2 regions of the Geobacillus sp. E263 genome follow, and region 2 is predicted to be linked to the other one. Evidence: a T-box and tRNA genes for the amino acid it is inferred to sense, from the RefSeq annotation. Region 2 holds a T-box; the other holds one or more tRNA genes.
The links. The T-box of region 2 lies ahead of tyrS (tyrosine--tRNA ligase). A T-box ahead of a tRNA ligase gene usually reads a tRNA of that ligase, here a tRNA-Tyr.
Positions count from the first base shown of each region.

Region 1: it has a tRNA-Tyr gene. The T-box ahead of tyrS (tyrosine--tRNA ligase) is inferred to sense a tRNA for this amino acid. The anticodon was not compared.

Region 1 covers NZ_CP041632.1:3,314,489-3,325,324, reverse strand. Annotated here, with positions in the region: gene gerD (spore germination lipoprotein GerD) at 1-624, opposite strand, end outside; gene FNL97_RS16975 (KinB-signaling pathway activation protein) at 781-1,386, shown strand; gene pdaB (polysaccharide deacetylase family sporulation protein PdaB) at 1,483-2,244, opposite strand; rRNA gene FNL97_RS16965 (16S ribosomal RNA) at 2,603-4,157, shown strand; rRNA gene FNL97_RS16960 (23S ribosomal RNA) at 4,794-7,728, shown strand; rRNA gene rrf (5S ribosomal RNA) at 8,009-8,125, shown strand; tRNA gene FNL97_RS16950 (tRNA-Asn) at 8,278-8,352, shown strand; tRNA gene FNL97_RS16945 (tRNA-Thr) at 8,354-8,426, shown strand; tRNA gene FNL97_RS16940 (tRNA-Glu) at 8,445-8,516, shown strand; tRNA gene FNL97_RS16935 (tRNA-Val) at 8,529-8,604, shown strand; tRNA gene FNL97_RS16930 (tRNA-Thr) at 8,762-8,834, shown strand; tRNA gene FNL97_RS16925 (tRNA-Tyr) at 8,844-8,928, shown strand; tRNA gene FNL97_RS16920 (tRNA-Gln) at 9,021-9,095, shown strand; tRNA gene FNL97_RS16915 (tRNA-Lys) at 9,314-9,386, shown strand; tRNA gene FNL97_RS16910 (tRNA-Gly) at 9,394-9,465, shown strand; tRNA gene FNL97_RS16905 (tRNA-Ala) at 9,486-9,558, shown strand; gene rocF (arginase) at 9,725-10,627, shown strand; gene sigW (RNA polymerase sigma factor SigW) at 10,787-10,836, shown strand, end outside.
Region 2 covers NZ_CP041632.1:717,291-728,126, forward strand. Annotated here, with positions in the region: gene FNL97_RS03705 (GNAT family N-acetyltransferase) at 1-24, opposite strand, end outside; gene acsA (acetate--CoA ligase) at 198-1,913, shown strand; gene FNL97_RS03715 (transglycosylase domain-containing protein) at 1,945-4,701, opposite strand; T-box leader at 4,869-5,089, shown strand; gene tyrS (tyrosine--tRNA ligase) at 5,138-6,397, shown strand; gene rpsD (30S ribosomal protein S4) at 6,486-7,088, opposite strand; gene FNL97_RS03730 (sensor domain-containing diguanylate cyclase) at 7,430-9,307, shown strand; gene msrC (free L-methionine (R)-S-oxide reductase MsrC) at 9,359-9,838, opposite strand; gene hisJ (histidinol-phosphatase HisJ) at 9,897-10,700, opposite strand.

The sequences.
Region 1 (10,836 bases), 880 kb from region 2:
TCCTCCTTGCCCTTGCTGATCGCCGCCGCTTTCCTCTCCTTCTCCTCCCTCTTGATTTTCATTTTGTTTTTTTGTTTCCTGCTGAATGTTTTCAGCGGATTTTATTAATATGTCTTGAATTTTTGCCTGGAATAATGGACTATTCAGCGTTTCTGTTATGACTTGTTGAAGGTGCTTGCGAAATTCTTTACTTTTTAGCACGTCCATCATCGCTTTTTCCATTTCTGGATTTTTTAAAATATCTATCATCATCCCTTGATATTCAGGGTCTTTCATTAACGCTTTGATCGTTTTTTCTTGCCCTGTTTTTAAACTTTTTGCAAAGCTTTCTGCAAACTTTGGATCTTGCAGTGCTTTTTCCCAAAATTTTATTCCTTTTTCCGACGTTAACACTTGTTCGAGTGTTTCTTTGACAACGGTTTGCTCCATTACTAATTGTTGTTTCACTTTTTCATCCGTCATAATTTCCTGAATAGCCTTTTTCCCCTCATCTGTTTTTAAAATATCAACGACCATTTTTTTCGTTTGATCGTAATCCGGGGGAGGTGGGCTAATTTCTTGAGGAGCACAAGAGCTAAGGATAAGGAAATAACTAAATAATAGGAGCAATGCGCTTTTTTTCATGTGTAAATAAGCTCCTTTCTGCAAAAATCCCTTACCCTTAATATGAATTTCTGTCAAAAAAATATGCATTCACCTTATTCTAAGCTGGCTTTTTTCCAAAGTGGTTGATAAAATTTTAAACGAATCAGTTTGAAAAAAATAATGGAGGATGAAGTTGTGAACAGCCGTAAATGGGTGCGTTTATTTTTAACAACATTAGCTATTGGAGGAATAACAACAGCGATTATAGGGATTATACTTAACTGGAATGAATACGAGAAACTGTTTTTACGATCGGACGTATTGGAAATTATTGCGGTGTTAGTGTGGCACATTGGTGTTGGCTTTATTTTTAGTGTCATTAGTCAAATGGGGTTTTTCGCCTATTTAACCATTCATCGCTTTGGACTTGGGATCTTTCGTTCTGACTCTCTTTGGAACTCAGTACAAGTTGTGCTAATTTTGTTTGTGCTTTTCGATTTAGTATATTTCCGCTATCAAGTGTTTGCTGTGGAAGGGGAGTCTATTGTCAGTTATATACTAGTCGCTTTATTTATTTTGATTGTCGGGCTTATTGTTGCTTATATAAAAAGTGCACAAACGAATAAAGGGGCATTCGTACCAGCATTATTTTTTATGGTTGTCGTAACGGTTATTGAGTGGTTTCCAGCATTGCGTATTAACAATGAAGATTGGCTTTATTTAATGTTATTTCCATTATTAGTTTGTAACGCTTATCAGCTTCTTATACTGCATAAACTAACAGGTGTTCCAAAGTCATAAAGGGGAGGAGGATACCTCCCTTTCTTTTGCGCGTGCTTATGTTTACAGGATAACTAACCACGAAAGTCCGCGACTTTAATCACGCGGAAATTCAGTTTAGTTTATTTCTTTACTATTTACATCGCCATTAGCGATCAGTTGTGAAACGCTAACATTACGGTAACCGTTTTCCTTCATTGCTTCAATAATTTTTGGAAGTGCTTTTGCTGTTTGGTTAGCAGAATCTGATGCGTGAAGTAAAATAATATCTCCGGCTTCCATGTCGTTTACGACATTTTCAACAATTGTCTTTACTCCAGGGTTAAGCCAATCTTTTGAGTCAATACTCCAATGAACGACGGTATAACCTAGCGAATCAGCAATCTTTAATACATTCTTATTAAAGTTGCCGCCCGGAGGCCGCAATAATGTAATTTCTTTAATTCCAAGCGTGTCAAATACTTTTTTTGCCTGCATAAGATCTTGACGTATTTTCGGGCTTTCTAACTCTGTGTAGTTAACAAAGTTATATCCCATGCTTCCGATTTCATGACCGTCTTCTTTAATTCGTTTCACAATATTCGGATGACGTTCCGCCCAAGAGGCAGATAAAAAAAATGTTGCATTTTTTATGTCATTTTGTTTTAATACATCGAGGATGTGTAAGGCGTTTTGATCCCCCCAGCTGATATCAAATGTTAGTGATACCTCATGTTTACTTTTTTCTATTTTATAGACCGCTTTTGGCCCAGTAGAGAGAGAAAGCGTGGGATTATTGATTCCTTGGGCATATAAAATAGTGGCTGTAAAAAATGCAGATAGAACGATAATAAGTGCCTTTTTTAAGGAACGTCCATTTAATGCATAGAAAAAACTCACTATTTTTCCCCCTTTATCCTAAAGTTGTTCTGTCACCATCTTATGCTTGTCACCCCGGGTGTTATGAAAAATATTTTCAAACCATGTTTTATTGTCGGTACCGATAAACATATTAATAAAAAATACATAAAAAGTATTGACAATAAAAATTTGCTGTGGTAAATTGTCTAACGTCGCTAAGTGATAGAGAAAATAATATTGACATCTTGTTAATGAATGTGTTAGCATAAAAAGGTCGCAAAGAGGAAAAAATGTTCTTTGAAAACTGAACAAAACGAAGCGTCCACATAGAAAAGCGAAGGCGAGCGACACCTTCGGTGTCGGTGCCGAAGCTTAGAAAATAAGCCAATCAACTTTCTTTTTGGAGAGTTTGATCCTGGCTCAGGACGAACGCTGGCGGCGTGCCTAATACATGCAAGTCGAGCGGACCGAACGGGAGCTTGCTTCTGTTCGGTTAGCGGCGGACGGGTGAGTAACACGTGGGTAACCTGCCCGTAAGACCGGGATAACTCCGGGAAACCGGGGCTAATACCGGATAACACCGAAGACCGCATGGTCTTCGGTTGAAAGGTGGCTTCGGCTACCACTTACGGATGGGCCCGCGGCGCATTAGCTAGTTGGTGAGGTAACGGCTCACCAAGGCGACGATGCGTAGCCGGCCTGAGAGGGTGACCGGCCACACTGGGACTGAGACACGGCCCAGACTCCTACGGGAGGCAGCAGTAGGGAATCTTCCGCAATGGACGAAAGTCTGACGGAGCGACGCCGCGTGAGCGAAGAAGGTCTTCGGATCGTAAAGCTCTGTTGTTAGGGAAGAAGAAGTACCGTTCGAATAGGGCGGTACGGTGACGGTACCTAACGAGAAAGCCCCGGCTAACTACGTGCCAGCAGCCGCGGTAATACGTAGGGGGCGAGCGTTGTCCGGAATTATTGGGCGTAAAGCGCGCGCAGGCGGTCCCTTAAGTCTGATGTGAAAGCCCACGGCTCAACCGTGGAGGGTCATTGGAAACTGGGGGACTTGAGTGCAGAAGAGGAGAGCGGAATTCCACGTGTAGCGGTGAAATGCGTAGAGATGTGGAGGAACACCAGTGGCGAAGGCGGCTCTCTGGTCTGTAACTGACGCTGAGGCGCGAAAGCGTGGGGAGCAAACAGGATTAGATACCCTGGTAGTCCACGCCGTAAACGATGAGTGCTAAGTGTTAGAGGGGTTTTCCCTTTAGTGCTGTAGCTAACGCGTTAAGCACTCCGCCTGGGGAGTACGGCCGCAAGGCTGAAACTCAAAGGAATTGACGGGGGCCCGCACAAGCGGTGGAGCATGTGGTTTAATTCGAAGCAACGCGAAGAACCTTACCAGGTCTTGACATCCCCTGACAACCCTGGAGACAGGGCGTTCCCCCTTCGGGGGACAGGGTGACAGGTGGTGCATGGTTGTCGTCAGCTCGTGTCGTGAGATGTTGGGTTAAGTCCCGCAACGAGCGCAACCCTCGCCCCTAGTTGCCAGCATTCAGTTGGGCACTCTAGGGGGACTGCCGGCTAAAAGTCGGAGGAAGGTGGGGATGACGTCAAATCATCATGCCCCTTATGACCTGGGCTACACACGTGCTACAATGGGCGGTACAAAGGGCTGCGAACCCGCGAGGGGGAGCGAATCCCAAAAAGCCGCTCTCAGTTCGGATTGCAGGCTGCAACTCGCCTGCATGAAGCCGGAATCGCTAGTAATCGCGGATCAGCATGCCGCGGTGAATACGTTCCCGGGCCTTGTACACACCGCCCGTCACACCACGAGAGCTTGCAACACCCGAAGTCGGTGAGGTAACCCGTAAGGGAGCCAGCCGCCGAAGGTGGGGCAAGTGATTGGGGTGAAGTCGTAACAAGGTAGCCGTACCGGAAGGTGCGGCTGGATCACCTCCTTTCTAAGGATGATACGAAAAGCGGAAGCGCCGCGATCAGCTCTCGAAGCCAAATGTTCTTCACCCGTTGAAGTGCTTGCACTTCGAGGGGGAAGGTTATTTGGCACAAGAGAGCTAGGCGCTGGAGCTAGACAGTACGAAAAGCGAAGGACGCTTACGTTTTGTTCAGTTTTGAGGGAACATGTTTATGTTCTCTTCAATCAATCCGTTTTGCGTCTGCGTCTACGAGTGGATTCAGAGAAGCTAGATTCCTCGGCGCAAGGCAGCAGAGAAGTTGATTCAAGGCAGTAGCCTTGTTCAGTTTTGAGGGAGCATGTTTAATGTTCTTTCAAAACAGAGGCTTTGTGTCAGAAGCAGTCTTGTGCCTGCGTCTACAAGCAGGTTCGAGGGAGTTAGGTTCCTCGGCACAAAGCTGCAGAGAAGCGAACTCAAAGTAGTAGCTTCGTTCCTTGAAAACTAGATAACCGAGAAGAAAAGCGGAGGCGCCGCGATTAGCTCTCGAAGCCAAATGTTCTTCACCCACAGAAGTGCTTGTACTTCGAGGGGGAAGGTTATTTGGCACAAGAGAGCTAGGCGCCGAAGCTAGACAGTGGAAGAAGCCGAGAAGCGAAGGCGGCAAGCGTGAAGCTGTTTTCGCATGGTTAAGTTAGAAAGGGCGCACGGTGGATGCCTTGGCACTAGGAGCCGATGAAGGACGGGGCAAACGCCGAAACGCTTCGGGGAGCTGTAAGCAAGCGTTGATCCGGAGATGTCCGAATGGGGAAACCCACTGCCCGTAATGGGGCAGTATCCATACCTGAATCCATAGGGTATGGAGGGCACACCCGGGGAACTGAAACATCTAAGTACCCGGAGGAGAAGAAAGCAACCGCGATTCCCTGAGTAGCGGCGAGCGAAACGGGAACAGCCCAAACCAAGAGGCTTGCCTCTTGGGGTTGTAGGACCACTCATATGGGAGTTACAAAGGAACGGGGTAGACGAAGCGGTCTGGAAAGGCCCGCCAGAGAAGGTGACAGCCCTGTAGTCGAAACTTCGTTCCCTCCCGAGTGGATCCTGAGTACGGCGGGACACGGGGAATCCCGTCGGAAGCAGGGAGGACCATCTCCCAAGGCTAAATACTCCCTAGTGACCGATAGTGAACCAGTACCGTGAGGGAAAGGTGAAAAGCACCCCGGAAGGGGAGTGAAAGAGAACCTGAAACCGTGTGCCTACAAGTAGTCAGAGCCCGTTCATGGGTGATGGCGTGCCTTTTGTAGAATGAACCGGCGAGTTACGATGACGTGCGAGGTTAAGTCGAAGAGACGGAGCCGCAGCGAAAGCGAGTCTGAATAGGGCGTTTAGTACGTCGTCGTAGACCCGAAACCAGGTGATCTACCCATGTCCAGGGTGAAGGTAGGGTAACACCTACTGGAGGCCCGAACCCACGCACGTTGAAAAGTGCGGGGATGAGGTGTGGGTAGGGGTGAAATGCCAATCGAACCTGGAGATAGCTGGTTCTCCCCGAAATAGCTTTAGGGCTAGCCTCAAGGGAAGAGTCTTGGAGGTAGAGCACTGATTGAGCTAGGGGCCCTCATCGGGTTACCGAACTCAGTCAAACTCCGAATGCCAACGACTTATCCTTGGGAGTCAGACTACGAGTGATAAGATCCGTGGTCGAGAGGGAAACAGCCCAGACCACCAGCTAAGGTCCCAAAGTGCACGTTAAGTGGAAAAGGATGTGGAGTTGCCCAGACAACCAGGATGTTGGCTTAGAAGCAGCCATCATTTAAAGAGTGCGTAATAGCTCACTGGTCGAGTGACTCTGCGCCGAAAATGTACCGGGGCTAAACGTGCCACCGAAGCTGTGGGATGACCGCCCGTCATCGGTAGGGGAGCGTTCTAAGCGCGCCGAAGCGAGACCGGAAGGACTCGTGGAGCGCTTAGAAGTGAGAATGCCGGTGTGAGTAGCGAAAACAGAGGTGAGAATCCTCTGCACCGAAAGCCTAAGGTTTCCTGAGGAAGGTTCGTCCGCTCAGGGTTAGTCGGGACCTAAGCCGAGGCCGAAAGGCGTAGGTGATGGGCAACAGGTTGAGATTCCTGTACCACCTCCTCACCGTTTGAGCAATGGGGGGACGCAGGAAGGTAGGGCGAGCAGGCTGCTGGAATAGCCTGTCCAAGCGGTTAGGCTGCCAGATAGGCAAATCCGTCTGGCGCAAAGGCTGAGCCGTGATGGCGAAGGGACCATCGGTCCCGAAGTCCCCGATCCTACACTGCCAAGAAAAGCCTCTAGCGAGGTGAGAGGTGCCCGTACCGCAAACCGACACAGGTAGGCGAGGAGAGAATCCTAAGGTGCGCGGGAGAACTCTCGTTAAGGAACTCGGCAAAATGACCCCGTAACTTCGGGAGAAGGGGTGCTCTCTTGGGTGATGAGCCCGAGAGAGCCGCAGTGAAAAGGCCCAAGCGACTGTTTATCAAAAACACAGGTCTCTGCGAAGCCGAAAGGCGAAGTATAGGGGCTGACACCTGCCCGGTGCTGGAAGGTTAAGGGGAGCGCTTAAGCCGCAAGGCTGAAGGTGCGAACCGAAGCCCCAGTAAACGGCGGCCGTAACTATAACGGTCCTAAGGTAGCGAAATTCCTTGTCGGGTAAGTTCCGACCCGCACGAAAGGTGTAACGACTTGGGCACTGTCTCAACGAGAGACCCGGTGAAATCATACTACCTGTGAAGATGCAGGTTACCCGCGACAGGACGGAAAGACCCCGTGGAGCTTTACTGCAGCCTGATATGGAATTTTGGTATCGCTTGTACAGGATAGGTGGGAGCCTGAGAAGCCGGAGCGCCAGCTTCGGTGGAGGCGCCGGTGGGATACCACCCTGGCGGTATTGAAATTCTAACCCGCACCCCTTATCGGGGTGGGAGACAGTGTCAGGTGGGCAGTTTGACTGGGGCGGTCGCCTCCCAAAAGGTAACGGAGGCGCCCAAAGGTTCCCTCAGAATGGTTGGAAATCATTCGTAGAGTGCAAAGGCACAAGGGAGCTTGACTGCGAGACGGACAGGTCGAGCAGGGACGAAAGTCGGGCTTAGTGATCCGGTGGTTCCGTATGGAAGGGCCATCGCTCAACGGATAAAAGCTACCCCGGGGATAACAGGCTGATCTCCCCCAAGAGTCCACATCGACGGGGAGGTTTGGCACCTCGATGTCGGCTCATCGCATCCTGGGGCTGTAGTCGGTCCCAAGGGTTGGGCTGTTCGCCCATTAAAGCGGTACGCGAGCTGGGTTCAGAACGTCGTGAGACAGTTCGGTCCCTATCCGTCGCGGGCGCAGGAAATTTGAGAGGAGCTGTCCTTAGTACGAGAGGACCGGGATGGACGCACCGCTGGTGTACCAGTTGTCCCGCCAGGGGCACCGCTGGGTAGCTATGTGCGGAAGGGATAAGCGCTGAAAGCATCTAAGCGTGAAGCCCCCCTCAAGATGAGATTTCCCATCGCGTCAAGCGAGTAAGATCCCTCGAAGATGACGAGGTCGATAGGTCCGAGGTGGAAGCGTGGCGACACGTGGAGCTGACGGATACTAATCGATCGAGGACTTAACCAAAGCGAAAAGTGGAGGACGCCCGCCTATCGGCGACACGCGCTGGAGGGCCCGTGAGGAGGCTGTTGCCGCCGCAACGGGACCGAAGCGTCGCGAGCCGATGGCGTCCGGAGCTAGACAAAGTGAAAAGCGGAGGACGCTAGGAGCTAGACAACGGAAAAGCGTAGGCCGCCTATGCAAGACGGCTTCTTCCAAACAGACGGTTATCTAGTTTTGAAGGAATGAAAATTCACTCTTGACAAGCTTATTTGTTTGGATATAATAATATTTGGCTGACAACTTGCCTAGTGACAATAGCGGAGAGGAAACACCCGTTCCCATCCCGAACACGGAAGTTAAGCTCTCCAGCGCCGATGGTAGTTGGGGCCAGCGCCCCTGCAAGAGTAGGTCGTTGCTAGGCAAGTTGAATATTCCAAAGCAGCTCAGTGGGAAGCAACGAGCATAAGCTTCTATGAATAAGCTGCGAGTTGCCTCGACGCATCCAGCTTCTTTGAAAAAGCTTGTAGAGGAAGAGGCAACGAAAAAATTGAGTATAAACCAACAACCCGTTATTCCGCAGTAGCTCAGTGGTAGAGCAATCGGCTGTTAACCGATTGGTCGCAGGTTCGAATCCTGCCTGCGGAGCCATGCTTCCATAGCTCAGTTGGTAGAGCACTTCCATGGTAAGGAAGAGGTCACCGGTTCAAGCCCGGTTGGAAGCTTTCGTATTGTGATTTTTTGGCCCGTTGGTCAAGTGGTTAAGACACCGCCCTTTCACGGCGGTAACACGGGTTCGAATCCCGTACGGGTCACTTTCTTTTTGTGGAGGATTAGCTCAGCTGGGAGAGCACTTGCCTTACAAGCAAGGGGTCGGCGGTTCGATCCCGTCATCCTCCACCACGACATTTTTAATGCCCGCTTAGCTTAATTGGTAGAGACGAGCCTAAGCTTCCGTGAATTCCCTGCGAGTTGTTCCGATGCATATCACTTCGCTGAATAAGCGAGAAGAGGAAGGGACACAAAAAATTAAGTATATATGTCAATACTCCTTTCTTATGCCGGCTTAGCTCAATTGGTAGAGCAACTGACTTGTAATCAGTAGGTTGCGGGTTCAAGTCCTGCAGCCGGCATCATAATATGGAGGGGTAGCGAAGTGGCCAAACGCGGCGGACTGTAAATCCGCTCCCTTTGGGTTCGGCGGTTCGAATCCGTCCCCCTCCACCACCTTATACATAGAGTAATTAGCTGAAATGAAGTATAATTTTTATGTTATGTGAAATAATATTTTTGGGTAGCATTAGGTACTCCAATATTATTGGGCTATAGCCAAGCGGTAAGGCAACGGACTTTGACTCCGTGATGCGCTGGTTCGAATCCAGCTAGCCCAGCCATAATCTCATTAATTAGCTCAGCAGGGAAGCAATGAGCAAAGCTTCTATGAGTTCGCTACGAATTGTCCCGACGCATCCTGCTTCTGTGAATTAGCTAGAAGAGGAAGGGACAACGAGCAGGAGAGTTGATTACCAGTTGCCTCGACACATCCAACATCTTTGAATTGGCTAGCAGAGGAAGAGGCAACAAAAACATGGAGTGTTTTCATTTACTACACGAGCCATTAGCTCAGCAGGTAGAGCATCTGACTTTTAATCAGAGGGTCGGAGGTTCGAGTCCTCCATGGCTCATTGTCATGCGGAAGTAGTTCAGTGGTAGAACACCACCTTGCCAAGGTGGGGGTCGCGGGTTCGAGTCCCGTCTTCCGCTCTTTTACAACAAGATAGTTTGGGGCCTTAGCTCAGCTGGGAGAGCGCCTGCTTTGCACGCAGGAGGTCATCGGTTCGATCCCGATAGGCTCCATTAATATAACATCCCACTTCGTTTTTTCCGAAGTGGGATTTTTTGTTTATTGTGATTGCAGACTGTTCTTTTTTTATAAGAATAAATATTCAAAAAACTGTCGAGTTGAGTCAATATGATATTTTTGTCTACAATTGAAGTAGCACAATGGGAAGGAGAGGGAAACATGAAGACGGTATCGATTATTGGTGTACCGATGGATTTAGGGCAGACACGTCGTGGTGTAGATATGGGGCCGAGTGCCATGCGTTATGCAGGGGTAATCGAGAGGTTAGAACGTCTTCATTATGAAATTGAAGATCTAGGCGATATTCCAATTGGAAAAACAGAACATCCTGATGATGAAGGATCACGGCTCAACTTACGAAATTTGAAAGCGGTTGCAGAAGCGAATGAAAAATTGGCAAAAACAGTGGACGAAGTGATCAAAAGGGGGCGCTTCCCTCTCGTGTTGGGCGGTGATCATAGCATTGCCATTGGTACATTAGCTGGTATTGCGAAGCATTATAAGAATTTAGGAGTTATTTGGTATGACGCCCACGGTGATTTAAATACGCCAGAAACCTCTCCATCCGGAAACATTCATGGCATGCCGCTGGCTGTGAGTCTTGGTTTAGGACATCCATATTTGACGAATATCGGCGGTTATAGCCCAAAAGTGAAACCTGAAAACATTGTTCTTATTGGCATTCGCTCTCTGGACGAAGGGGAAAAGCAGTTAATCCGTGAAAAAGGGATTAAAGTATATACGATGCATGAAATAGATCGTCTCGGCATGACGACAGTAATGGAAGAAACGATTGCATATTTAAAAGAACGAACGGATGGAGTGCATTTATCACTTGATTTAGACGGACTTGATCCGAACGATGCACCGGGAGTGGGTACGCCAGTTATCGGTGGTCTTACTTATCGTGAAAGCCATTTGGCAATGGAAATGCTCGCAGAGGCAAAACTAATTACATCAGCGGAATTTGTAGAGGTGAATCCGATTTTAGATGAGCGCAATAAGACTGCTTCTGTTGCTGTAGGATTGATGGGGTCCCTTTTTGGAGAAAAGCTGGTGTAACGGTGTAAAAACAGCAGATTTTACAGAATCTGCTGTTTTTATTTTGCTTAGGAAAGATTAGGCGGATATGATAAAATAAATGGTGCATGTTTGCATGAAACTTTTTTTATTTGTGAACGTAATACACTGTAGCCGCAGTGAGCGGGGGTACGTATTATTATGGAGATATTTGTGAAAAAACGTATAAAAGCGGTCAAAAAAGGCGATCA
Region 2 (10,836 bases):
ATTATACGTTTTTTTATGTTCCATAGAGCACCACCTAGATTTGTCTTTCTGCTAACATTATACATGAAAAAACGACTGGAAGACCGGTTTCAAAAAAAGTTCATAAAAAATAAAAAGGAAATTTTAAAAAAATTGAGAATTCGAAAGAGATATACTATAATAGGACTGTAACCACTTACATAAGGGGGAGTCGGAGAATGAAAACGGAAGTACTACCGGTCATACAAGGGGACTATAATTTAAAAAATTATGAAGAAACATATAAAAATTTTGATTGGAAAGAAGTAGAAAAGGAATTTTCGTGGTTTGAAACAGGCCGGGTCAATATGGCGTATGAAGCGATCGACCGCCATGCGGAAACGTTTCGAAAAAATAAAGTAGCTCTCTATTACCGTGATGCATCGAGAAATGAAAAGTATACATTCAAAGAAATGAAAGAAATGTCCAACAAAGTTGCAAACGTGCTAAAACAAGTAGCAGAGATTGAAAAAGGAGACCGCGTATTTATTTTTATGCCGCGCTCTCCGGAATTGTATTTTTCTGTATTAGGAATCATTAAAACAGGCGCGATTGTTGGTCCGCTGTTTGAAGCATTTATGGAAGGAGCGGTGCGCGATCGGCTTGAGGATAGTGGAGCGAAGGCAATCATCACGACACCGGAACTGTTGCCGCGGGTTCCAGTCAATGATCTGCCTGAGCTGAAATACGTTTTTCTTGTCGGGGATAACATTGTGGAAGAAGGTCCGTATATTGACTTAAAGAAACGAATGAACGAAGCGAGCAAACATTTTGACATTGAATGGGTAGACCGCCAAGATGGACTTATTTTGCATTATACATCTGGTTCTACCGGCAAACCAAAAGGGGTTTTGCACGTTCACAACGCAATGATTCAACATTATCAAACAGCAAAATGGGTGCTTGATTTAAAAGAAGATGATATTTATTGGTGTACAGCTGACCCTGGTTGGGTAACGGGAACATCATACGGCATTTTCGGCCCTTGGTTGTGCGGCGCTTCAAGCGTCATTATTGGAGGACGTTTTAGCCCGGATGCATGGTATCAAGCGATTCAAGATTTCGGCGTAACCGTGTGGTATAGTGCGCCAACGGCATTTCGCATGTTGATGGGGGCCGGCGATGAAATTGTCAAAAAATACGATTTAAGCTCACTTCGCCATATTCTCAGTGTTGGAGAACCATTGAATCCAGAAGTCATTCGCTGGGGGATGAAAGTATTCGGGCGACGCATTCATGATACATGGTGGATGACAGAAACAGGCGCTCATCTTATTTGTAACTATCCTTGCATGGAAATTAAGCCGGGGTCGATGGGGAAACCGATTCCTGGTGTAAAAGCAGCTATCATCGATGATCAAGGAAACGAGCTGCCGCCATACCGTATGGGGAACTTGGCGATTAAAAAAGGCTGGCCGTCGATGATGAAAACGATTTGGAATAACCCACAAAAATATGAGTCGTACTTCATCGGCGATTGGTACGTTTCCGGCGATTCCGCTTATATGGATGAAGACGGATATTTCTGGTTCCAAGGTCGTGTCGATGATGTGATTAATACATCTGGGGAACGTGTTGGTCCGTTTGAAGTTGAAAGCAAGCTAGTCGAACATCCAGCAGTAGCGGAAGCAGGCGTTATTGGCAAACCTGACCCAGTTCGCGGGGAAATTATTAAAGCATTTATTTCGCTTCGGGAAGGATATGAACCATCAGAGGAATTGAAAGAAGATATTCGCCAGTTTGTCAAAAAAGGATTGGCGGCACATGCGGCGCCGCGGGAAATCGAATTCCGTGACAAACTGCCAAAAACGCGAAGCGGAAAGATTATGCGCCGCGTCTTAAAAGCGTGGGAACTCAACTTGCCGACAGGGGATTTATCGACAATGGAAGACTAAGAAAAAAGCTGATCGATATGATCAGCTTTTTTTAATGGTTCTTTGAAGGGCTATCTGATGTTTTCTTTTTTCCTTGATTTGGTACAGCGACATTTTGTTCAGAAATGATGTTCGATGGTGGGGATTCATTGCCGCTTATATCTACTGCTGTCACATAATATGTTGCTTTTGGCTGTAGATTGGAAAATGTTAAAGATTTTCCAGCTTTAACGATAGAGACAACACGAAACGGCGCTCCTTTTTGTTCCGCACAATATACACGATAGCCAATGACGTCGTTTTCGTGGTGCGGCTTCCAAGTTATTGTTTCATTGGTTAGTTGGACGGTAGGCGGGTCTGGACGTTTTCCGTTTTCTTTCATTTCGCTAACCAATAATGTTCCGTTCCACTCGGCGGAGTTTATATGGTAGATTCCTAGTTCTTTGAGCAATTTTTTATTAAGTATGACCCCGCTTGAAACAAACTCGCTCGGCGTTGTATTAAGCGCGATGTACCGTTTGCCGTTGACTTCAACAAAGCGTCCTTCGATTAAATATTGGTCCTTACTTTGCTTTGGGGTGAATTTTGTATTATATAAATCATAGTTGACTAATCCAGCTTTTTCGCATAAATCAGATGGAACGAACCCTGAAACTGTACAATATGCACGACGGACGATGCCGCCTGGCATATTGAATCGCGTTTTTGGAGCGATTAGCTGCGGCTTTACATCATAAGCCGCATTCATTAGTTGTGCCCATAATAGCTGGGTTCGTTTGCTATAGGATAACCCTTTATATTTTAGCTGCAGCGGTGCCGGAGTATCATATCCCATCCAAACGCCAAATGTAACGTTCGGATTTGTTGCAACAAACCAGGAGTCTTTATTATTTTGTCCTGTTCCCGTTTTCCCAGCCCAATCCGCTTGGAATTTTAAATAATACGGAAGAGAGGACGCTGTGCCTCGGCGAATAACGTCTCTCATCATATCAATCATTAAATAGGATGTCTGCGGAGAAAAGACAGGAACAGGTTTGCTTTGATGTTCGTAAATGACTTGTCCATCTTTCGATACAATTTTTTCAATTAAATACGCATCGATAAATGTTCCGTAATTCGCAAATGTGGCATAGGCGTTGACATTTTCTTCTACTGTCACTCCTTTATCCGTTCCTCCGATCGCCAAGGCGACGTGATTTTCTTCTGTTTTTGCCACACTGGTAATGCCCATTTTATGCAAATATTGTACTGGATGTTGGTTCATGATCTTCATATATGTTCGAATCGCAGGAATGTTATAAGAATACTGCAAGGCGCGTCGAGCGGTGACTAAACCGTGTGTTTTTCGGTCCGCATTTTTTGGAGTGTAATAACCTTTACCTGTCTTGATGTGTAATTCTGTGTCTGGGATGATGGAACCGGGCTGAATAATGCCCATTTCCATTGCTGGCGCATATACGAGCAGCGGTTTCATTGTCGAACCGTTTGATCGATATGCTTGTGTGGCGTGATTGAGCTGCTCTCGCCCGTAATCTCTGCCGCCGACAAAGCTAATAATTCTCCCTGTCTTATTTTCAATAAGGATTGCACCGACTTCGACAGGTTCCCGCTTTGCAACCGTTTTGCCCGTCTGTTGATCTTTTACGTATTGAATAATGTCGTCGCCGTAATATTGATAATTTGCAACTACTTTTTGCATGCGATCGTAAATATTTTTGTCAATCGTTGTGTAAATGTTATACCCGTTTTGGCGAAGCTGTTTTTCTGCTTTTGCTAAATAGCGTTTATAAAGAGATGCGTCTTGCCATAACTGCTGTTTCTCATACCCATCTTTTTTGGCTAAAACTTCCGCTAGCGCTTCTTTCGCACGCTTTTCAATTTCCATCGTGAGCCACGGATATTTCTCAAACGGTGATGGCTTCGGTGGTGCAAAATGTTTGGCGATATCATATTGCAGCGCTTCTCTATATTGCTTTTCGGAAATATAGCCTTCCTGTTTCATGCGTGTTAACACCGTTTTCATGCGATGCAATGCTGGGGATAAATCTTTTTTCACTTTTCCATCGCTTGTAAATGGCGTATAAACGAAAGGGCTTTGCGGAAGGCCGGCTAAAAATGCTGCTTGGGCTAGATTTAAATCTTTCGCATTTACTCCAAAAACGCCTTGGGCCGCTGCTTGGATGCCGGCAATGTTGCGCCCGGATGAGTTTCTGCCGAATGGAACGACATTTAAATATGCCTCTAAAATTTCATTTTTGCTAAAAAATTTTTCGAGGCGAAGCGCAAGCAATATTTCTTTCGCTTTCCGTTCAAACGACGCTTCATTGGTTAATATTTGATTTTTCACAAGCTGTTGCGTTAGCGTGCTTCCGCCTGTTTGCATTGCAGAGTTGGTAGCTTCTTGAAAAAGCGCCCGGATAATTGCTTTTGGAACAATACCGTGATGTTCGTAAAAATATTCGTCTTCTGTTGCGATCAGTGCTTTTATGACGTAAGGGGAAACATCTTTCAATTTTACTCCTTCTCTCTCTAAATCCGTGCGGAAATTTCCAAGATAAACGTTATTGGCGAAGTAAATATGCGTTGTTTCCTCATAGTTGTAAATATCTGTTTTCATTTCTTGATACGAAGGAAGCGGCATATCTTTTACTAAAAAAGCAAAATATCCGGCGCCAAGACCGACCGCAAAGCAAATGGCGCATAGCGCGAAAATAAGAAAAATAAGAAAAAGATTCCAACATACTTCATATGTAATGAGAAAATAGCGCCATGCTTTCTTTAGGGAAAACGTTTGTTTTATATGCTCCATGGGTATTCCCCCTATATAAACAACAAATAAATGTAAACACAGTATATCATATTTTTTGTTGAATATTGCGGCTTTTTGTCATTTTTCTTTCATTATAAATGCGATCTGATTCGGTTTGACAAATTTATGAGAGTATGATAAAAATATGTATATCAAAAACGATATACATAAAAGCGATGACAGGAACGAGTAGTGTTTATCTCCCTGTTTCAGAGAGCTAGTGGTTGGTGTGAACTAGCACATAGATAAACACGAATTACCTCCTCGAGCAGCTTTTGCGAACGGATTGTCCAAGTAGCAAAAGACGGCATTTGCCGTTATCGAAATGAAGTGAGAAAGCGCTATGCTTTCTAAGTAGGGTGGTACCGCGACGTCAATCGTCCCTTCAGTTTAAGGGGCGATTTTTTTATGAAAAAATAAAAAAGGGGTGGATCAAATGGACTTGTTGCAAGAGTTGGAATGGCGCGGATTAATTAACCAAGTCACGGATAAGGAAGGGCTTCAGAAATTACTAAATGAGGAAAAAGTGACGCTATATTCCGGATTTGACCCTACGGCGGACAGTTTGCACATCGGACATTTATTGCCGATTTTAACGCTGCGCCGATTTCAGCTAGCTGGCCATCGTCCAATTGCGCTTGTTGGCGGTGCGACCGGGCTAATCGGAGACCCAAGCGGAAAAAAAAGCGAGCGTACATTAAATGCAAAAGAAACGGTGCAACAATGGAGTGAACGCATTAAAGAGCAATTGTCAAGATTTTTAGATTTTGACGCGAAAGAAAATCCGGCGAAAATCGCCAACAACTATGATTGGATTGGTTCGCTTGATGTGATTACTTTTTTGCGCGATGTTGGAAAAAACTTCGGGCTAAACTACATGCTGGCGAAAGAATCGGTGCAATCGCGCATCGAGACAGGCCTTTCGTTTACGGAGTTTAGCTATATGATTTTACAATCATTGGACTTCTTAAAACTTTATCAAAACGAACAATGTCGTTTGCAAATTGGCGGCAGTGACCAATGGGGAAATATCACAGCAGGATTAGAGTTAATCCGAAAAACGGAAGGAGATGCAAAAGCGTTTGGATTAACCGTTCCGCTTGTTACCAAAGCAGATGGAACAAAATTCGGGAAAACAGAGAGCGGAGCCATTTGGCTTGATCGGAAAAAAACATCTCCATATGAGTTTTACCAATTTTGGATTAACACAGACGACCGTGATGTCATTAAATATTTAAAATACTTTACGTTCTTATCGAAAGAAGAAATTGAAGAGCTAGAAAAACAATTGCAGAAAGCTCCGGAACAGCGTGCGGCGCAAAAAGCGTTAGCCGAAGAAATGACGAAACTTGTCCATGGAGAAGAAGCCTTGAAGCAAGCGATTCGCATTTCGGAGGCGCTCTTTAGTGGAAGTGTGTCACAATTAACAGCAGAGGAAATTGAACAAGGGTTTAAAGACGTTCCTTCTTTTGAATATAAGGGAGAGGAAGTTCCGCTAGTGGAACTCCTTGTCATGGCGAAGATTGTGCCATCGAAACGGCAGGCGAGGGAAGATATTACAAACGGAGCGATTTACATCAATGGCGAGCGCATACAAGACGTCAATGCAGTGATTACAAAAGAAAACCGCATCGAAGGACGTTTTACCATCATTCGCCGCGGAAAGAAAAAATATTATTTAATTCGCTACCAATAAAAAAACCCGGGAAGACCGGGTTTTTTTATTGGTAGATGATCACAAGAAAAAAATCCCTCCAGAACCATATCTGAAGGGATGCAGCGCATTAACGAGAGTAGAACTCAACGATTAATGCTTCGTTAATTTCCGCTGGCAACTCGGAACGCTCAGGTAAACGAGTATACGTGCCTTCCATTTTGTCTGCATCTAATGTTAAATAATCAGGAACAAAGTTGTTTGCTTCCAATGCTTCTTTAATGACTTGAAGGTTGCGAGATTTTTCGCGGACAGAAATCGTTTGGCCAGGTTTCACACGGTAAGATGGAATGTTTACACGGTTTCCGTCAACTAAAATATGGCCGTGCGTTACAAGCTGACGAGCTTGGCGGCGAGTACGCGCAAAGCCTAAACGGTAAACAAGGTTGTCTAAACGTGATTCTAAAAGAATCATAAAGTTTTCCCCGTGTTTACCAGGCATTTTGCCAGCTTCTTCAAACGTTTTGCGGAATTGACGTTCGTTTACGCCGTACATATGGCGAAGTTTTTGTTTTTCTTGCAATTGCAGACCATATTCCGAAAGTTTTCTGCGTTGACTTGGACCATGTTGACCTGGTGGGTAAGGACGTTTTTGCAACTCTTTACCTGTACCGCTTAAGGAGATTCCTAGGCGGCGAGAAATTTTCCACGTTGGACCTGTATAACGAGCCATTCAATGCTCCTCCTTTTGCTTTTATTTCGGGTAAAATAAAAGCAGGCGTGCATCAACAATTATGGCCATTTTGTTTTCATGTATCCTCGCTCTAGCAGCTAAGAGTTACACGATACACCTCGTTATCGAGGAACAAAATGGAACCATAAAGGTGAGCACTAAGGCTGCTATATTTTACACAAAGGCTATTATATGACTTTTATAGGGCAAAGTCAATATTTTTATTTTCCTTATTTCAAGATAATATGATATAATAAAAGATGTAATTTTTTGAAAAGTTTTGTATATACTCCATTCTAAAACTAACTGGAATGAGAACATCAGTTTAGGTGAAAAGGGCGATGAAATTAGAAGAAGAAAAGGTGTACGGAGCCTTTAAACAAAAATTTTTTCATTGGTTTTTATCGTATGATGATTATGAGAATTTTTCCAATGTGATCACAGAATTGCTGTTACTACTCAAACAGGAGCTTATGATAAAGCAAGCTGCTTTTTTTGTGTTTGATCCTTTAAATAAATCGTTTTATCCGGAAGCAATCACGAAATCAGAAGAAAGTCACTCTCCTTTCTGTCATCAAATTCTGCCTGACAATATAAAAGCAATGGTAGATGATGAGCAGCAGACGATACAAATTCATGAAGATGAAAAGTATATAACCGCGCAAATTTTCCTTCGTCTTTCCGAGGAGTTAATCGGGATGTTGCAGCTAGTGTATGATCGCCAGCTTTTCATAAGCAGAAAGCTGCTAAAAAAAATCAAACAAGATTTTTCAACGCTTTTCCGAAAGTTCAGGATGATATCCCAAGGGCTTAGCGATGAAAAACGTTATGAACAGCTTCATCGGTTTGCCGCGAAAATTCATTCATCGATGAAGATTGATGATGTGCTCGAGGAAATTATTAACACTCTTAAGCAAGTATATCCGTCCTTTACATACCATTTGCTTTTGTCGCACGATAATCAGCATCACGGGCATTTGCCAATCAAACCGCTTGTTTTTGATGAAAGCGGCGAAAATATGGCAGCGATGCAGGCTTTTTTGACGGGGAGAATTCAGTTTGAAGACTCCATTTCGCTGCGTCGTTCCGTTTTGTATGCGCCGATTAAAGGAGCGCAGGGCATTTACGGTGTTATTGAAATTATGGCCCCTTACATTATGGAGTTTCCAAAAAGAGAAATAAATTTTATTTCTTTGCTTGCCAATACGGCGGGAAGCGCGTTGGAAAATGCGAAATTGTATGAGCAATCGCGCCGTCTCATTGCTGATTTACAGCTAATTAATGAAACGATACACCAGTTGAATGCAAATTTGCGTCTTCAAGATGCCATTGAATTTATGGTAAAGCAAATTAAGCAATCGTTTTGTGCGGATGAAGTCGGTTTTTTCTGGTTTGAAGGGAGGAAACGAAAGCTATTACCTGGGAGCACACCATTTTTTCAATCCTGTAAATCCAAAAAGTATATTGAATTTGTGGAAAAGAAAATGAAAACGGAAAAGGATATCGTCTTTGTTGGAGATGCAAAAATTCATGCTTCTCTTTCCGTTCCTGTCTATCACTCTCTAATGGCTGCTCCTATGGTTCAAAATGGGGAGCTAAAAGGAGTTACGATTGTTTTACATCGCGAACCATACCATTTTACGTTTGAAATGTTTAAACTGTTGCAGTCACTGATTCAACATTCCACCCTCGCATTTACGAATGCGATGTTAAGAGAAGAGCTTGAAAAGCACGTTGTTACGGACTATTTGACGAAATTGTATACAAGACGCTATTTAGATGAACAAATCAAAACATCGATGCTTCATGACGAATTTGGAACGTTTATTTTAGTCGATATTGATAATTTTAAACAAGTAAATGATACATATGGACATCAAATCGGGGATCATGTGCTCGTTCAGGTTGCCAATATCATTCGTTCCAATATTCGCGCTAGTGACATCGGCGCTCGTTGGGGCGGGGAGGAACTTGCCGTCTATTTGCCGAAAGTGTCATTAGCCGTAGGAATTTCGATTGCGCATCGTCTTGCTGAAAAAGTAAGAAAGGAAACACATCCTCCTGTAACGATTTCATGCGGCATTTCGTATTGGAAAAAAAATCGTCCCGAAGAAGCGAAAGATTTATTTAAACGGGCTGATGAGGCGCTTTATGCGGCGAAAAGAACAGGAAAGAATTGTATTTTTGTGAAAGATTATGTTCGTCAATATAAAGTGTAAAAAGGAATCCGTTCATTCGGATTCCTTTCTTCTCGATTATTGTTTTCTATCCTATAATATCGCTATAATGACGTCAACGAACTTTTCCAAATATTTTTGATCTGTTTCATCAAAACGATTTTTGATCGGACTATCAATGTCTAGTACACCGATTACATTCCCATCTTTTATCATAGGTACGACAATTTCTGATTGCGATGCAGCATCACATGCAATGTGCCCTGGAAACAGATGAACGTCAGGAACGATGATGGTTTTTTTGTTTTTTGCGGCGGTGCCGCATACACCTTTGCCAAACGGAATGCGTACACAGGCCGGAAGCCCTTGAAACGGACCTAACACAAGCTCATCGTTTTCCGTTAAGTAGAAACCAACCCAATTGATTTGTTCGAAAAAATGATTTAATAAAGCGGAAGCGTTGGCTAAATTAGCGATGAAGTTTGATTCTCCTTCAATTAACGCGCGCAGCTGTTGAATGACAAGTTCGTAGTTTTCTTCCCGTGTTCCGTTATAAGCGACAGCATGAAACAATGTTTTTCCGCCTCCTTTGTCCATATGAGGATATTCTATGGTGGTTATAGAAACTTTGTCAATCGAAAAACGCTTCTTTTAGCATAACGTCCGTTCCTTGATGTAAATCGTTTGCGCTATGTGCGTCTGAACCATATATAATACGGATGTTTCGCTTCATTGCCTCGCGGATTACCCAGTTTGGCGGATACGGCTGCAAACAAAGCGGTTTTCTAGCACCTGCACCGTTATAGTCAAGCTCATAATCGCGGAGTTTTATTTCATCGAGAATCTGTAACAGCGGCTCCGTCATCGGTGAAGAACAAGGGAAGCGTTTTTGAAATTTATGGATAAGCGTCATATGGCCAATGCGTTTCGGTTTATACGGGCCAAGATTTGCGCGAATCGATTGCAAAACTGTGTCGTAATACGTATTGTACACATTGTCGATCGAGCCGAATAATGTTATGATATCGGCGAACATTTCAGGGCTGTAATCGATACAGACGTACTGTCCTTTGCAATAGAGAAAATGTACAGATAAAATGCCGTCATCTAACAACGGTCCGACATCTTCTAAAAATCGTGCTGTTTTTTCTTCGAAACCGAGAATAAAATCGACTTCAAGACCGATGTGGATGATAATATCATTTTGATAACGTGCTTTCAAATCGGTTAATGATGCGAAATAATGATCGATTTGTTCGCGACGCATTGCGCTATCTTGATATGGTGTCGGATCGGTAAATCCTTCCGGAAGCGGGGCATGCTCTGTAAAAGAAATTTCTTTATAGCCAAGCATAATGGCCCGTTCAACGTATTGTTCTAGTGAATCGCCGCTTCCGTGCGGACAAAACGGGGTATGGATATGCCCGTCACGCAAAATGACTCACTCCTTCCTTAATATAAGAAAAATGAAGATTTCTGTGAAAAAAATAAAAAATTTGGTCAAAAAATGTCGTTAACATGGTATCATAAAAACATTGAAAAAACATTACGCAAATTTGCCTTCTCGGTTA